Regions from separate parts of the Sporomusa termitida genome, predicted to be linked through region 1. Evidence: riboswitches for the same ligand, from Rfam matches in the RefSeq annotation. Region 1 holds a riboswitch; the other holds the start of a gene.
What was found. Region 1 has a riboswitch for thiamine pyrophosphate ahead of thiS (sulfur carrier protein ThiS). Riboswitches for the same ligand answer to the same signal wherever they lie in the genome.

Region 1 (5,752 bases):
GCGCATGTACCTTAAAGAGATAGGCCGGGTACCACTTTTAACTGCTGACGAGGAGATTAAACTGGCCAAACGTATGGAGCAAGGGGATGAGGAGGCTAAACGCCGTCTGGCTGAGGCAAACTTAAGGCTGGTAGTCAGTATTGCCAAACGTTATGTTGGGCGTGGTATGCTGTTTTTGGATCTGATTCAGGAAGGTAATCTTGGCTTAATCAAAGCAGTGGAGAAATTTGATTATAACAAGGGGTATAAGTTCAGTACCTATGCTACCTGGTGGATTCGGCAAGCAATAACCCGGGCAATTGCTGACCAGGCCCGAACGATTCGGATTCCTGTTCACATGGTTGAAACCATTAATAAACTCATCCGGGTATCACGGCAGCTTCTCCAGGAATTAGGCCGGGAGCCATCACCGGAAGAGGTTGCAAAAGCTATGGATGTCAGCGTGGAACGGGTACGGGAGATCATGAAAATAGCCCAGGAACCTGTATCTTTGGAGACGCCCATCGGTGAAGAAGAAGACTCTCACCTGGGAGATTTTATCGAAGACCAGGATGCACCGGCTCCGGCCGAAGCTGCTTCTTTTATGCTGCTTAAGGAACAGTTGGAAGAAGTCCTGGAAACACTGACACCGCGCGAAGAAAAGGTATTGCGCCTGCGTTTTGGTTTAGATGACGGCCGGGCCCGGACGCTGGAAGAAGTGGGACAATATTTTGGTGTTACCCGCGAACGTATCCGTCAGATTGAAGCCAAAGCGCTCAGAAAACTTCGCCATCCCAGCCGTAGTAAAAAGTTAAAGGATTTTCTGGAGTAAAACTAAATATTACTTGACGTAACCTGGACATTGCTTTATAATAGTCAACGTTGGCGATATTCCTCGATAGCTCAGTTGGTAGAGCAATCGGCTGTTAACCGATCGGTCGTAGGTTCGAGTCCTACTCGAGGAGCCAAAAGCAGAGTGCCAAGTTTTTAGGAGCAATAGCGACGCGGAAACTTGTGCGAATCGCTTAGTTCTGAGCGATAGCGAAGAACCTCCTATATATTAAAACAGGCTTTCTCCGGAAAACCTGTTTTAATATCTCTAGGGCCTATAGCTCAGCGGTAGAGCAGCCGGCTCATAACCGGCTGGTCCCTGGTTCGATCCCAGGTGGGCCCACCAACTTCCCGCATCCCACCTCTCAAATGGCCCGTTGGTCAAGCGGTTAAGACACCGCCCTTTCACGGCGGTAACAAGGGTTCGATTCCCTTACGGGTCACCATAAGCAGTGAACCAGGTTCTCACGAGTCGATAGACGAAATGAGAACCTGTGTGATAAGCAGAGAGCCAGATTTTTAGGAGCGCAGCGACGCGGGAATCTGTGCGAATCGCTTAGTTCTGAGCGTAGCGAAGAACCTCCTTTCTCGATATCAAAATTAACACGGGCGATTAGCTCAGCTGGGAGAGCGCCTGCCTTACAAGCAGGATGTCGGCAGTTCGATCCTGTCATCGCCCACCACAGCAAACCTGCGAAGTTAATTCGCAGGTTTTTTGCTACCTATCAGAATAACAATGATTTACCAGGAGGGCTGTATGTGAAATTAGGTCAGCGCTTACAAACGATTGCCGGCATGGTGCCAGCCGGTGTGACTATGGCCGATATTGGGACAGATCATGCCTATTTGCCCATCTATCTTGTGAAAGAGAAGATTGTGGCCAGGGCAATTGCCGGTGATGTTCATCACGGGCCGTATTTATCAGCCCAAAATGCGGTGGCGGCAGCGCAGCTGGAGCAATATATCTCGGTTCGACTGGGGAACGGCTTGGCGGTTCTTCAGCCGGGGGAGGCCGACGTCGTGGTCATTGCCGGTATGGGCGGAGCCAATATCATTGCAATCCTGCAAGCCTGTCCGGATATAACCAGCCTGGTACAACGCCTTATCTTACAGCCAATGATTGCCGCCGCTCCGGTCCGCCTGTGGCTGCATACCCAGGGCTGGCAGATTGTTGACGAGCAGCTGGTGCAGGAAGAAGGGAAGCTATACCAGATTATCGCGGCCGAACCTGGTGCAGGCCCTCTTGATGATCAGTCCCTTTATGAGATCGGACCACGGCTCTGGCAGTCCAGGCATCCGTTATTGCGGCTGCATATTAATGAACTGATCAGCCAGCGGCGCGCCGTGCTTCTGGCTATGGGCGGGAGTGACGACGCCGTAAAATCTGCTAAATACCGGGAATATACCCGTAAGCTTAACGCGTTGGAGGAAAAGCTGTTATGTCTGTAATTTGCCGTGATATTTTAAAAGAGCTGGAAAAGCTGGCGCCCCGGCATCTGGCTGAACCCTGGGATAATGTCGGGCTGTTGCTTGGTGATCCTGCGCAACCGATACAGAAAATAATAGTAGCCTTAGATGTGGATCAGCCCCTTGTTAATGAGGCTATTACCACCGGCGCTGACCTGATTATCGCTCATCATCCGCTGATCTTCAAAGGCCTTACCCGTATCCGTACAGATTGCCCGCAGGGAAAGCTGCTGGCTGACCTGATTAAAGCCGGCATCGCTGTATATGCCGCACATACTAACCTGGACAGTGCCCGCGGCGGGGTTAATGATGTATTAGCGCAAAAATTAGCCTTAAAAGAAGTCCGGCCGCTAACTAATGTCTATCAGGAGCAATTGTATAAATTAGCTGTGTATGTGCCTGCTACCCATGTTGACCAAGTTCGAAACTCAATCACAGCCGCAGGGGCCGGGCATATCGGCAATTACAGCCACTGCACTTTTCAAACCCCGGGTACAGGGACCTTTTTACCATTAGCTGATGCCCAGCCTTTCCTCGGCCATCAGGGAACACTGGAATTTGTCGACGAAAGCCGCCTGGAAACTGTATTTCCGGCAGCTTTGCGTTCGCAGATCATTACTGCTATGCTGGCAGCTCACCCGTATGAGGAAGTGGCCTATGACGAATATCAGCTGCTAAATAAAGGTGAGACTTATGGCCTGGGGCGGGTGGGCTGCCTGGCTGCACCCATGGGGCTTGAACAATTTATCAGACAGGTAAAAACGGCATTACATATTAATTCTGTCAAAGTGGCCGGCGCTGATGCTGAACAAATGATCTCCAGGGTTGCCGTATGCGGCGGCAGCGGCGCCAGTCTGATTAACCAGGCCGTTAATGCTGGGGCTCACATCCTGGTTACCGGTGATGTAAAATATCATGAGGCCCAGCAGGCCGTCGCAGAAGGTCTGACTATTATCGATGCCGGGCATTTTGCCACCGAACAGCCGGTAGTCGGCTTGGTGGCAGACTATTTAACGCACTGTGCCCAAAAAAACCTTTGGAAGATTACAGTTATTGGCAATAATGCCAATAAAGACGTGTTTACAGTCTGTTAGAGCTGTTTAGCCGGTATTTTGCCCGAGAAAAGGGTTTGACGGTTTGCCTAATTCTGGTATACAATGAATACAGATAAATATTAGTTGGCCGAGGGAGCTCATGTTATGGGCTGAGAGTGAAACTATTAAGTTTCTTACCTCCATTACCTGATCGGGATAATACCTGCGGAGGGAGGTCGTGTGTAATTTGTGTAATTGTGCGCGTCACTACCCGGTAGGGGGAGACGTGCTTTTTTATTATTATGAAGGAGGCGGAGGCCCTGTGAGATTAACGGTAAATGGCAAAGACCTGCAGATGCCGGTCGGTGTTACCATTGCTGAGCTGGTTGGTAAGCAAGGATTTAATCCTGAAGTCATTGTAATTGAGCATAACCAGCAAATAGTTAAAAAGGAAGAATGGCAGGCAACTGTTTTACAACCCGAAGACTGTCTCGAAGTGGTCACTTTTGTAGGAGGAGGCTGAGTGTAATGGCGAAAAACTTGGCGGGAGATATCTTAACTGTCGGTGGCAAAGCATTAACCAGCCGGTTATTTTTAGGAACAGGCAAATTTGCCAATAACCGGCTTATTCCAGAGGTCGTGAGCGCTTCCGGTTCTCAGGTGATAACGGTTGCGGTACGGCGGATTGACCCGGAATATAAAGAAGAAAACATAGTTGACTACATTCCGGACACCTGTATCGTAATGCCGAATACCTCCGGCGCCAGAAATGCGGAAGAGGCTGTCCGCATTGCCCGGTTAGCCAGAGCCGCCGGGTGCGGCAACTGGATTAAAATTGAAGTGATTTCTGATAACCGCTATTTGCTCCCTGACAATATTGAGACAATTAAAGCTACTGAAATTTTAGCGGCCGAAGGTTTTGTTGTACTCCCCTATATGAGTCCTGATTTAATGGCGGCAAAACGCCTGGCGGCAGCGGGGGCCGCCGCTGTTATGCCGCTGGGAGCGCCTATTGGTACGAACCGTGGTCTTAAGACCAAAGAAATGGTAAAAATCCTGATTGAAGAAGTGTCTTTGCCGGTTATTGTTGATGCCGGGATCGGCCGGCCCTCCGAGGCTGCCGAAGCTATGGAAATGGGGGCGGCGGCAGTGCTTGTAAATACGGCGGTGGCAACAGCCTATAATCCGGTTGCCATGGCGGCAGCCTTTGGCCTGGCTGTTGCGGCCGGGCGCAAGGCCTATCTCGCCGGTCCGGGGGCGGTCCAGGGCTATGCCGCCGCTTCGTCGCCCTTGACGGGTTTTCTCCACGAATAACTGCAGCACATGGTGCAAGAAGGAGGTATATTGTGAGTGTTTATGACGAACTGTTAAAATACCGGGATTTAGATTTCGCAGCCGTTTTCGAACAGGTCACTGATGATGATATTCAAAGGGTTATCAGTAAAGACCGGTTAACTGTATTTGATTATCTGACACTACTATCGCCTAAAGCCGAACGGCAGCTTGAGGCTATGGCCCAGCAGGCACACCGTCTTACTGTGCAGCAGTTTGGCCATACGATTTTACTCTATACACCGCTATATCTGGCTAATTACTGTGTTAATCAGTGTGTATACTGCGGTTTTCATGCCCATAACGCGATTGAAAGAAAAAAACTAACCCTGGATCAGGTCCGGGCTGAAGCGGCGGCCATTGCTGCCACCGGTTTAAAGCATATCCTGATTCTTACTGGCGAGTCACGGCACCATTCTTCTGTAGGCTACATTAAAGACTGTGTCCGGATATTAAAAGACTATTTTACCTCTATTAGTATTGAGATATATCCTCTCAGTACCGATGAGTACAGTGAGCTTGCCGCGGCCGGGGTGGACGGCATGACCATTTACCAGGAAACCTATCATGAGGCAAACTATGCCGAATTACATCCTGCCGGACCCAAACGGGACTACCGTTACCGCCTTGATGCCCCGGAGCGGGCCTGCCAGGCCGCTATGCGTGCTGTTAACATCGGGGCGTTGCTGGGCCTTAGTGATTGGCGCCAGGAGGCATTTCTGACAGGGGTACATGCCGATTACCTGCAGCGAAACTACCTCGATGTTGAGATTAGCATGTCGCCGCCGCGGATGCGGCCTCATGTCGGCGGTTTTCCGCCCCGGGTCATTGTCAGTGACAAAAATTTAGTGCAGTATGTTCTGGCGTTCCGGTTGTTTATGCCGCGTGGGGGGATAACACTATCAACACGGGAGAGCGCTGCCTTGCGTAATAATATGCTCAAACTCGGCATTACCAAAATGTCAGCCGGGTCCTGCACCGCCGTGGGCGGGCACTCGGAAGAAGCTGCTGTCGGCCAGTTTGAAATATCTGACGAACGCAGCGTCGCGGAGATGGCAGCTATGCTGTATGCCCGCAATTACCAGCCTGTCTATAAAGACTGGCAACTA
Region 2 (5,752 bases), 1.3 Mb from region 1:
CGGTCCTGACAACAAACAAATCCCCGAGCCCCTGATCGAAAATGATTTCCGGGGGGATGCGTGAATCTGCGCAGCCCAGAATTATGGCAAAGGGCTGCTGTCCTTGGGTCAGCTCCAGCCGTTTTTTATAGCCAATGTCAGGCTTGGCATATCTTTCGGTTACATAGCGCTTGTTGCCGGCGATTAGTTTCTCCAGGGCTTGATAAGCATCCATAAAAACATCCCCTTCTTATAGTTTTAGTTTGGGTTCCGGATAATAAAAGCGGTACCGTTACAAGTAAAAGGTGCTTACTTGTAGCGGTACCACTAAGAGATCCTACAGCGCAGATGATCTGCGGCCAGATCCGGCAAAAAAAGTTGCTTGTTGCGCTTGGTGAAGACTAGTTTGGGGTTTTACTGGCAGGAGAGGGACTAAGTTGCCGATATCTTTTAAAATTGTAAACAGCAGGATGGGGTTAATTAATTCGGCAGTGTACCCGTAGGTGGTGATATAATGCTGACCGCGGTAACCTGTCAGGGCAACATGGCCGCTTTCCGCAAGGTTGGTTTGCTGGCGGAGTAAGCTTGTATGCATGGTATCTAACAAGTCAAAGGCGCGGGTGTGGTCAGTCAGTCTACCCTGCTTCCATAACCCCCGGTAGATCCTGCCGAGAGGCAGGTTTTCTGTTTCCGCTTGTGATCCTGGCTGGTCTTGGGGTAAGCTGTTCAGCAGGTGGCCAATACAGTCAAAGGCTGGCTGGAAAACGATGAAGGTGATAAACCAGCGGAAATTCTGCTCGTGCAGATGAGAACCCGGCCGGCAGCAGGTAAGTATTTGAAGTATTCTTTTGAAAAATTGACTGCGTTCATCGTCCACAGTATATTTATCACATGTAAACAACAGTTTCGAACGATAGAAATCGATTAATTCCTGCAATAGTGCAGGTTCTGAAACAGATGTCATATGTGTATTCATATTAGGCGATGCTCAGGTCTTCCCCGTTAAGGATTTTTTTCATATTTTTCATGGGGCACATTTTGCCGCACATTGTACAGGTATCTTCACACTCCGGTTGTGACTCCGCCCGGTATCTGCCGGCTTTTTCCGGGTCGATAGCCAGTTCAATCATCCGGGGGAAGTCTACATCAGCCCGGGCGGCGCTCATCTGATTATCCCAGGTGCGGGCACCGGGAATTCCTTTAGCGATATCGGCGGCGTGAGCAGCTATCCGGGAGGCAATAATCCCTTCTTTCATGTCATCCAAATTGGGTAGGCGCAGGTGCTCGGCCGGTGTTACGTAGCAAAGGAAGTCTGCCCCATTGGCAGCGGCGATTGCGCCGCCAATTGCACTGGTGATATGATCGTAACCGGGAGCAATATCAGTGACCAGCGGACCCAAAACATAAAAGGGGGCGCCATGACAGAGCCTTTTTTCCAACAGCATATTGGCGGCAATTTCATTAATAGCCATATGCCCGGGGCCTTCAATCATCACCTGCACATTCCGGGCCCAGGCGCGCTTGGTTAATTCACCAAGGGTAATAAGCTCTTCAATCTGGGCAGCATCGGTTGCATCCTGGATGGAACCGGGCCGGCAGGCGTCCCCCAGGCTCAAAGTGACATCATATTGCTCGCAGATATCCAGCAGGCGGTCATAATACTCATAGAAGGGATTCTCCCGGTTGTTAAGCTCCATCCAGGCAAACAGTAATGAACCGCCGCGGGAAACAATATTGGTCAGCCGTTTGTTCTGTTTCACCCGTGCGGCTGTTTTCAGGTTCATACCACAGTGGATTGTCATAAAATCCACACCATCTTCAGCATGACGTTCAACAACGGAAAAGAATTCATCGACAGAAATATCTTTTAAATCTTTGTCAAGCATGCCGACAGCGTCATACATCGGTACAGTGCCGATCATGACCGGCGAGGTTTCTATCAGCCGGCGCCGGAATTCGCGGGTTTTGCCATAACAGCTTAGGTCCATGATGGCTTCGGCCTTCAATTCAATGGCTTTTCGAGCTTTTTGCAATTCAAGCTCAATATCATAACAGTCTTTGGAAACCCCGAGGTTGACATTGATTTTCGTGCGGAGTTTTTCGCCGACGCCCATGGGATGAAGGCTGGTATGATGACGGTTTGCAGGGATAACAACCCTGCCGCTTGCCACTAATGCACGCAGCAGCTCGGGCTCAAGCTGTTCCTCCCGGGCTACAATACGCAGCTGGTCGGTGAGGATGCCCCGTTTGGCGGCATCCATTTGAGTTGTGTACATAATCTTTTCCCCTTCCTCTGTAATTATATTTTAGCTATAGGCAAAGGTGAGGGTAGGCAAGCTTCTTTAATTTGACATTGAAAAGCTTTCCTACGGTGGTACTAACCACATCAGGTTCGAGGGTTGGAGTTTTAGTCCTCTCAGCCGTTGGGCACCCCTAGCTATAACTAAGTAACAATGAACATGCTGTCTTATCAGACAGTACTGGCAGGTTAGGCTTTTACCGTTTTCAGCAGCTCGACCAGCAGGTCGCCTGTTTCCACAGGATCCTGCGGTTTAACGTACAGTTCTTTGATGATGCCGTCAAAAGGAGCCTGGATCGTTGTTTCCATTTTCATAGCTTCGGTAACGACCAGGGGATCTCCTTTTTTTACATGATCGCCTTTTTCGACCATTACTTTGACCGCTTTCCCGGTCATGGAGGCACCAAGCTGATTAGGATTGTCTTTTTCCGCTTTAATACGGGAAATGACAACCGTTTTAATATTCTTATCCTTGACAATAACTTCCCGGGGTAAGCCGTTGAGTTCAAAATTAACAACCCGCGTGCCGTCCGGCAGTGGTTCCTCAAACGAGATAAACTTAACGACAAGCGTTTTTCCTTCCTCAATATCGACCCTGATTTCCTCTCTGGGTTTTAAACCGTGGAAGAAGGTGGGTGTATCGAGCATGGCTACTTCCCCATAGCTATTGATAAAGCCGGCCCAGTCGGAGAATACTTTCGGATACAGGGAATAAGCCAGCACATCGGCAGTGGTAACCGGACGCTGCAGGGTGCCTGCCAGGGTATCCCTGATTTCAGTAAAGTTGGCCGGTTCCAGCAATTCACCAGGACGCCTGGTTAACGGCTTCTTCCCTTTCAGGATGATGCGCTGCAGCTCTTTGGGGAAACCCTGGTACGGCTGACCGATTTGACCGGAAAAGAATTCCACAACCGAGTTAGGGAAATCCAGGGTGTCGCCTGTTTCATAAATCGCATCCTCTGTCAGGCTGTTTTCCACCATAAACAAGGCCATGTCACCGACGATTTTAGAGGAGGGGGTTACTTTCACAATATCCCCAAACATATCATTTACCTGACGGTAGGCCTCTTTAACCTTATCCCACTGGCTTTCCAGGCCCAGTGATTTGGCCTGCTGCCGCAGGTTGCTATACTGGCCGCCCGGCATTTCGTGCTGGTACACCTCCGGATTGGGAAAGAAGAGGCTGCTTTCAAAATCTTTGTAATAGGCGCGGACATCTTCCCAGTAATGGGATAATTCATTCATTCTCCCGATATCGACAACAGGCTGCCGCGAATGTCCCTGTAAAGCGTAATACAGGCTGTTGCCGCTTGGCTGTGACGACATGCCGGACAACGAGGAGACCGCCGTGTCGACAATGTCTACGCCGGCGTCAATGGCCCGGGCGTAGGCATAAATGGCATTGCCGCTGGTATCATGCATATGCAGGTGAATCGGGATTTCCACAGTATCTTTCAGGGCGGAAACTAAGCGGTAGGCCGCCTCCGGTTTTAGTAAGCCGGCCATATCTTTGATGCACAGCATATGCGCGCCGGCCTTTTCAATATCTTTGGCCATATTTACATAGTAGTTTAAATCGTATTTAGTCCGGGCCGGGTCCAGGATATCGCCGGCATAGCAGATCGCCACTTCGGCCACTTTGCCGGACTGCCGCACGGCGTCAATGGAAGCCGTCATACCGGCCAGCCAGTTGAGGCTGTCAAAAATCCGGAATACGTCGATGCCGGCTTCGGCGGCGTGAGCCACAAAAGCGCGAATGACATTGTCGGGGTAACTGGTATAACCCACCGCGTTTGAGCCGCGCAGCAGCATTTGCAATAAAATATTAGGCGTGCGTTTTCTCAGCTCCGCCAGACGCTGCCAGGGATCTTCCTTGAGAAACCTGTAGGCAACATCAAAGGTGGCTCCCCCCCACATTTCCAGCGAAAAAAGATTTGGCAGCATATGGGCGGTAGGTGAAATAACCTTCAGCATGTCATAGGTACGCATCCGGGTGGCAAGCAGCGACTGGTGGGCGTCACGCAGGGTGGTGTCGGTTAATAATACCTCTTTTTGTTCTCTAACCCAGGCCATTAGCCCATCTGGTCCGCGCTGATCCAGAATTTGTTTGGTGCCATCAGGCAGCGGGCCCGGGGGCGTTAGTGGCAGTCTCAGCGGCGGGAACCCAGGCTTGGCACGCTTAGGCAGTCCCTCAAAGCCGTTAACTGTTGTTTCGGCCAGGTACTTAAGCAGCTTAGTCCCTCGGTCCTGCGGGATAGGAAAGACAAAGAGTTCAGGGGTGGTATCGATAAAGGTGGTGTAATAATGACCGCTCAGAAAGTCAGGATGATTGACTACATTATAGAGAAAAGGGATGTTGGATTTGATGCCGCGGATGCGGAACTCATGCAGGCAGCGCTTCATTTTCGCGATTGCGCTTTTATGGGTGAGACCCGAGGTGGAGACCTTGACCAGCAGTGAATCGTAATACGGGGTGATAACGGAGCCGGCATAGGCATTGCCGGCATCCAGGCGTACCCCAAAGCCGCCGCCGCTGCGGTAGGCTGTTATTTTGCCGGTGTCGGGCATAAACTGGTTCGCCGGATCTTCTGTCGTTACCCGGCACTGAATGGCATGGCCGTTGCAGGTTATGGAAGCCTGGCTGGGAATGCCGATATTCTCGTCGCTCAAACGGGCCCCGTCGGCAATATACAGCTGAGACTGAACGATGTCAATGCCGGTGATCATTTCGGTAATCGTGTGTTCTACCTGGATACGGGGATTAACCTCGATAAAATAAAATTGCTCGTCCGGTGTAACCAAAAACTCAACCGTGCCGGCACTGACATAATTAACTGCTTTCATCAGCTTGACGGCCGCATTGCAGATAGCATGGCGCAGTTCGTCGGCGAGGGAGATGCTGGGAGCGATCTCAATAACTTTCTGATGGCGCCGTTGCACGGAACAGTCCCGCTCATAGAGATGAATGATATTGCCGTGCCGGTCCCCCAGGATCTGAACCTCAATATGCTTGGGAAACTCCAGCAGGCGCTCAAGGTAAATCTGATCATCGCCAAACGAGGCTTTGGCTTCCGATTTGGCGCGCATATAGGATTCTTCAAGCGCCGCGGCCGTCCGGACAATCCTCATTCCGCGGCCGCCGCCGCCTAAAATTGCCTTAATGATAAAGGGATAGCCATATTGCCGGGCAAAGTCCCGGACTTCTTCGATACTGTTTACCGGGCCGTTGCTGCCGGGGATTACCGGCAGGCCTGCGGCCACTGCCTGGGCCCGGGCATTTATTTTATCGCCAAACATGGCTAAGTGTTCTATGTCCGGGCCAATAAAGAGGATGCCTTCTTCTTTACAGCGTTTGGCCAGATTAATGTTTTCCGCTAAAAAACCGTAGCCGGGGTGAATGGCGTCTACACCGCGGTTTCGGGCAACACGCAGGATGCTTTCGATATCCAGGTAGGCATCAACCGGGCTTTTATC

Region 2: it holds a riboswitch for thiamine pyrophosphate, as region 1 does, so the genes downstream of both, thiC (phosphomethylpyrimidine synthase ThiC) here and thiS (sulfur carrier protein ThiS) in region 1, are expected to answer to the same signal.

The regions. Positions count from the first base shown of each region.
Region 1 covers NZ_CP036259.1:2,377,930-2,383,681, reverse strand. Annotated here, with positions in the region: gene rpoD (RNA polymerase sigma factor RpoD) at 1-811, shown strand, start outside; tRNA gene SPTER_RS11110 (tRNA-Asn) at 872-947, shown strand; tRNA gene SPTER_RS11105 (tRNA-Ile) at 1,082-1,156, shown strand; tRNA gene SPTER_RS11100 (tRNA-Glu) at 1,182-1,256, shown strand; tRNA gene SPTER_RS11095 (tRNA-Val) at 1,418-1,493, shown strand; gene SPTER_RS11090 (tRNA (adenine(22)-N(1))-methyltransferase) at 1,570-2,259, shown strand; gene SPTER_RS11085 (Nif3-like dinuclear metal center hexameric protein) at 2,250-3,371, shown strand; TPP riboswitch at 3,452-3,562, shown strand; gene thiS (sulfur carrier protein ThiS) at 3,634-3,834, shown strand; gene SPTER_RS11075 (thiazole synthase) at 3,840-4,625, shown strand; gene thiH (2-iminoacetate synthase ThiH) at 4,658-5,752, shown strand, end outside.
Region 2 covers NZ_CP036259.1:1,031,062-1,036,813, forward strand. Annotated here, with positions in the region: gene SPTER_RS04625 (carbonic anhydrase) at 1-214, opposite strand, end outside; gene SPTER_RS04630 (hypothetical protein) at 317-955, opposite strand; gene thiC (phosphomethylpyrimidine synthase ThiC) at 957-2,258, opposite strand; TPP riboswitch at 2,326-2,424, opposite strand; gene SPTER_RS04640 (pyruvate carboxylase) at 2,468-5,752, opposite strand, start outside.